2 regions of the Anoxybacillus ayderensis genome follow, and region 1 is predicted to be linked to the other one. Evidence: riboswitches for the same ligand, from Rfam matches in the RefSeq annotation. Region 1 holds a riboswitch; the other holds the start of a gene.

Region 1 (3,186 bases):
AATTTGATTCAAAAGTGCCGATCGTCACTCATGATGAAATTGGGGAACTGGCGATGGCTTTTAATCAAATGGGACGGCAGTTGCAGTTTCATATTAATGCGTTAAATCAAGAAAAGGAGCAGTTAGCAAGCATTTTAAGTAGCATGGCCGATGGTGTCATTACATTCAATCGAAACGGTGAAGTGCTCATTACAAATCCACCAGCTGACCGATTTTTACAAGCGTGGTATTACGAGCAAGGGCAAAGCGATAATTTATTGCCACTTCCTCCCGAAGTGAATGAATTGTTTACGAAAGCGGTAGTGGAGGAAAAAGAACAAGCGATAGAAATGGCTTTACAAGGTCGCAATTGGGTCATTGTTATGACGCCGTTATACAACGGCAAGGTCATTCGGGGAGCCGTTGCGGTGCTTCGCGATATGACGGAGGAACGACGGCTTGATAAGTTGCGCAAAGATTTTATCGCAAACGTCTCGCATGAGTTGCGCACGCCGATTGCGATGTTGCAAGGGTATAGTGAAGCGATCGTCGATGATATTGCCGCGACAGATGAAGAGAAAAAAGAATTGGCAAAGGTGATTTATGACGAATCGTTGCGCATGGGTCGTCTTGTGAACGATTTGCTTGATTTAGCGCGCATGGAAGCAGGTCATTTAACGCTCCATGAAGAACAAGTGCCGCTTAGACCGTATATCGAGCGCATCATTCATAAGTTTCAAGCGTTAGCGAAAGAAAAAGGAGTTCGTTTGCTTGTTGAAATGAACGATGAGCTCATCGTTTCGTTCGATCCCGACCGCATTGAACAAGTGTTGACGAATTTAATTGATAATGCGCTTCGTCATACAGATAACGGTGGCGAAGTACGTGTTATTGTCGATGCGGGGGAAGAAGTCGTGCGCATCTCTGTGCAAGATTCTGGCTCAGGCATCGCAGAAGAAGATTTGCCTTTTGTGTTTGAGCGTTTTTATAAAGCGGATAAAGCGCGCACGCGCGGTCGCTCAGGTACAGGTTTAGGTCTTGCGATTGCGAAAAACATCGTTGAAGCGCATAAAGGAACGATTGCTGTCCATAGCAAACTAGGAGAAGGAACGACGTTTACGTTTACATTGCCATTGAAATAGAAATTTTTTATTGTCATCAGCGATATTTTTCGCTATGATAGAAACGTAGAAATTGTTCGACAATTACATACATTCGTTGCAAAAAGGTGTCGAACGGGCAACCTAGTAGACTTAATAGGGAATCTGGTGCAAGTCCAGAACTGTCCCCGCAACTGTAAATGCTGACGAAATGAAAATCGCCACTGTACAATTTGTACGGGAAGGCTTCAAAGTAGGATGACGCATAAGTCAGTAGACCTGCCTTTTTGCACCGTCATTCGCGTCTTCGGGGAGTGAGACGGCGAAACGACAAGGGGAAGTTGTTGTCTTTTGTTGTTTCCAGCTCATTCCATTTGGAATGAGCTTTTTTATTTGATATACATAAAAGGGGGAAAAACGATGAAGAAATGGAAACAATATGTGTGGCTTCTTGCGCTCGTATTGACGCTCGGATTAGCAGCGTGCAGCAATAACGCGGAGCCAGCAAAAGAAACGAAGCAAGAGGCGAAAACAGAGGAGGCTGCATTTCCGGTTACGGTAAAAGATGCGGTTGGCGATGTCACAATTGAAAAAGAACCGACAAAAATTGTTTCGCTCATTCCGAGCAATACAGAAATTGCATACGCGTTAGGGCTTGGTGACAAAATTGTCGGTGTAAGCGATTTTGATAACTATCCAGAAGATGTGAAAAACAAAGAAAAAATTGGTGGTATGGAGTTTAATGTTGAAAAAATTATTTCACTTCAACCAGACGTTGTGCTTGCGCATGCATCAAGCGCTCACAATTCTGAGGAAGGATTAAAGCAATTAAAAGATGCGGGCATTACAGTTATTGTAGTGCCAAACGCCACATCGTTCAACGATGTATATGCGTCGATTGAACTGATCGGGAAAGCGACAGGGAAAGAGAAAGAGGCAGCCGATGTTGTGCAACAAATGAAGCAAAAAATTGATGCCATTGCTGAAAAAGCAAAAGAAGTAAAAGAAGAAGCAACCGTTTGGGTGGAAGTTTCTCCTGCACCTGAAATTTATACCGCTGGAAAAGGAACATTTATGGATGAAATGTTAACGATCATTCATGCAAAAAATGCAGCAGGCGATCAAGAAGGATGGCCGATGTTTACAGAAGAAGATGCAGTGGCGCTAAATCCAGATGTCATTATTACAACATACGGTTATTACACACCGAACGCTGTCGAGCAAGTGCTCGCTCGCCCAGCTTGGAAAGATGTCCCTGCAATTAAAAATAAACGAGTATACGATGTCAATTCTGATTTAGTTTCTCGTCCGGGACCACGTTTAGCTGAAGGGGTCGAAGAAATTGCCAAAGTCGTTTATCCAGACATTTTTAAATAATTACATGAGCGCATTGCTTATTGCAACGTTTGCTTTGTTGTTAGGGGTATCGATTGGATCACAATCGATTCCCTTTTCTTCTATATGGGAGACGCTATTACATCAGTTGTTTCATACGCCGACAAATGTTCCTGCCACCGTTTCGCAAATTATTGTTGCGATTCGTTTACCGAGAGTCATACTCGCCTTTCTGATCGGGGCATCTTTAGCACTTGCAGGGGTAGCGTTTCAAGGACTTTTGAAAAACGTTCTGGCCGATCCGTATACCATCGGGGTGTCGTCTGGGGCAGCCGTTGGCGCCGTGCTTGTCTTTTTCTTTCAGCTTCAGTTTTCGATTCTCGGACGTTTTACGCTCCCGATCGTCAGCATTATATTTGCGCTCGTGACATTATTGTTTGTTTTATTATTTGCACGGCTTGCGGAACGAAATATGGCGATGGAGACGATTGTTTTAATCGGCATTATCATGAATGCGTTTTTCGGTTCGCTCATTTCGCTTATGGTCGCTTTTAGCGGCGAAGAGTTGCGTCAAGTTATTAGCTGGCTCATGGGGAGCGTCGCGATGCGCGGCTGGTCGTACGTGTCTTTATTTGTTCCGTTTTTTATCATCGGTTCTCTCGGTTTATTTGCACATATTCGCGAGTTAAACGCCTTTTCATTCGGTGAGCGGGTCGCTGCCAATATTGGCGTACATTTGTTACAAAAAAAGCTAGCGATTTTACTTAGCGCT
Region 2 (3,186 bases), on a different contig from region 1:
TGAACAAGTACATCAAGTTGTAGCTGCTCTTGAATCTTGATCCATTTTGCAATTTCATTCTTTATAAACGACTTATATTGCTTGTCGTTCCATTCGCCTTTTTTCCACTTCATCCGAGCTTGGCGCACGTCGTTTGTTTGCGGGAAGCTGCCAATCGTCGTTGTCGGCAAAAGTGGAAGCTGCAAATGTGCTTGTTGTGCTTTTTTTCTTTCGTTGTAAGGTGTTCGGCTTAACGGAACGGTAGTGATGTCGTTTGTTTGTTCTTGTTGTTTGCGGAACTTAGTGAAATAAGCGTTTGTTTGTTCATCGTATTTGATTAGCTCGTCGATTGTTGCGTTTCCTTTCATATATTCTGTAAGTATACGTATCTCATCTAATTTCTCATCAGCGAAAGATAAAGTGCTGACAAGTTCCGTTGGCAATGCATGTTCATGTTTTGTCGTGACAGGGACGTGCAGTAAGCTGCAAGACGGTTGAATAATGAGTTGTTCCGCAACGCCTGCTAAATGATGAAGGAGCGTTGCTTTTTGTGCAAGCGAGCTTTTCCATACATTGCGACCGTCTACAATCCCAGCAACTAATATTTTATCTTTTGGAAATCCGTGTATGTTTATATGTTTTACGTTTTCGCCATCGTCATGCACGAAATCAAGCCCAATGCCTGCGACAGGTAAAGCAACGATTTCACGATAATGCGATACGCTATCAAAATATGTTTGTAAAATAAGGTTTATATTTGGTACATCGCGATGAAAAACTTCATATACATCACGAAATGCATCGACTATGTCATCATCTATATCTTGAACGAGAATCGGTTCATCGATTTGTACGAATGACACGCCCGCTTCGCTTAGTTGTTTGAATAATTCCACATAAACAGGAACTAACTGGGCGAGATGTTTACGCCACTCATTTCGTTCGTATTGTTTAGAAAGCAAAAGAAATGTAATCGGTCCAAGCAATACAGGTTTTGTTTCAATATGGAATGTTTCTTTTATTAGTTTGTATTCTTTTAATAGCCGATTTTCTACTAATCTCGGCTTCGTTTGCCCGATTTCAGGCACGATGTAATGGTAATTTGTATTAAACCATTTCGTCATTTCAAGCGCATGTTGTCCATTTGTACCGCGTGCCATCGCAAAATATTGTTCGAGTGCATTGTCTATTTGTTGAAATCGCTCTGGAATATACCCGAACATAAATGCTGTATCTAACACGTGATCGTATAAAGAAAAATCTCCGATTGGAATAAGGTCGATTCCTTTCTCTACTTGTTTACGAATCGAATCAAGTCGAATGTGTTCCATCGTTTCTATGAATTGCTGTTCGTTGATTTGCCCATTCCAAAAAGATTCTAACGCTTTTTTCCATTCTCTTTTCTCACCAATGCGCGGATACCCTACATTTGAACTACGGATGAACAAGTTAAGCACCTCCAGTCATTTATATCCCAATCAAGCGAAAAAACCCTCTTCCAAACAGAAGGAGGGCATAGCTAGCTCGTATTGAGATACATGAAGTGCCTCAAGATCATATGTCCTCACTCCTCCCTATGACGCGTAGGTCGTAAGTGCATACAACAGGCAGGTCTCCTGACTTAGCTTCATCGCTGTTTATCTCCTTCCCATTTCGCATGAAACAGTGGATTGTGATAAACAGCTCTGCATCACAGTGGCGCGACCGTGTTGGATTTTCACCAAACTTCCCTTTTAAGATTCACAGCATCTGTGAACCACCTGTTGCGTGAACTTATTATGTTGTTGTATAAAATTCAGAATAAACGAACTTTTTGTTTTTTTCAACTGAAATATTTTTTTGTGTGGTTTTTAGAGATATGACGTCGCGGTAAATGGGTATATTTTTCTTTTAAGTTAATATTGATATTTTATTAGTAAATTCATATGAAAAAGTATTGATTTTTTTCTTCTTTTGTTATATTTTTGCATTTATAAAAAATAAATTATTTCATATATATTCTAAAATTTTAAAAAAGAAGTTGTTTTTATTTATTTCCAAAATATGTACTTGGTAAGGGGTGTGTTTTCTACCTCAACAAAAGAAGGATTTGTATTCTTGCTCAATAACAATAATGTTTATATCGAAAAGTGATTGAAACGATGTTCTCCATTCTAGCCGACCAATATCGGACCACAGACATTCGTGCCAACTCTATTTCAAGGTTTGAAGTGGCACTCGATGGAATCTTGTTGGTCTATTCACTTGTTACACCAGCGCTCGACCTAGCACCATGGATAAGAAAAAATAATTATTAGTTAGGAGTGATTTGTTTGGGCAATGTTTTAGCAAAATTCAAAGAGAGAGTTTCACAAATACCTGAAGCTACAGCTATTATATATGAAGGTCAGAAAATGACTTATAAACAATTAGATGAACTATCATCAAAATTGGCAAACTATTTATATAAAAACAATTACAGTGAAAATACCTTTATCCCAATTTATATGCCTCCATGTCCTGAAATGATCGTAAGCATTTTGGGAGTGTTAAAGGTAGGTGCTGCTTATCTACCTATATCTACAGAATATCCAGTTCTTCGCATTAATATGCTATTGGAAGACTCTAATAGCAAAATCATTCTGAAAAATACGAATGATTTGTTAAATGTGAACGTGAAACAAATTCATGTTAGAAATATTATTACTTCAGATTACTCAGACTCATTTGATGAAAAAAAGGGCGAATTCGCTTATTTAATGTATACCTCTGGAAGTACAGGGAAGCCAAAGGGTGTTAAAGTTACGCATTCGAATTTAGAATATATACTAAATAACATGCAGAAATACTATCCGATTTCTAGAAGTGACAAGTATATTTTATCAACCCCATTTACCTTCGATGTTTCGGTTGTTGAAATCTTTGGTTGGATCTACGGTGGGGGAGCTTTAGTAATACCGACACAAGAGAACTCACGTAATTTTAGAAAACTGGCCCATTTAATAGAAGTTCATAAAGTAACGCATATGGCACTTTCGCCTGCGATTTTAAATTTGATGCTAGATAAATTAAATGAGGATGATATTGATAAATTAGATAGAAACTTGAAATATTTAATGGTAGCAGGTGAAGAGTTCAAAGCTTCCCTTGCCCATAAAGCTATTAAGTATTTAAAAAATGTTTGTATTGAAAATCTATATGGTCCAACTGAATGTACAGTATATGCAA

The links. A riboswitch is a leader RNA that binds a small molecule or an ion and turns the genes downstream of it on or off. The one in region 1 is predicted to bind cobalamin.
Region 2: linked by a shared signal. The riboswitch ahead of metE (5-methyltetrahydropteroyltriglutamate--homocysteine S-methyltransferase) and the one ahead of HNR63_RS10790 (ABC transporter substrate-binding protein) in region 1 are both predicted to bind cobalamin.

The regions. Positions count from the first base shown of each region.
Region 1 is NZ_JACDUV010000007.1:36,161-39,346, forward strand. It holds gene HNR63_RS10785 (ATP-binding protein) at 1-1,121, shown strand, start outside; cobalamin riboswitch at 1,189-1,380, shown strand; gene HNR63_RS10790 (ABC transporter substrate-binding protein) at 1,500-2,456, shown strand; gene HNR63_RS10795 (FecCD family ABC transporter permease) at 2,422-3,186, shown strand, end outside.
Region 2 is NZ_JACDUV010000012.1:3,915-7,100, forward strand. It holds gene metE (5-methyltetrahydropteroyltriglutamate--homocysteine S-methyltransferase) at 1-1,427, opposite strand, end outside; cobalamin riboswitch at 1,569-1,758, opposite strand; gene HNR63_RS13215 (amino acid adenylation domain-containing protein) at 2,292-3,186, shown strand, end outside.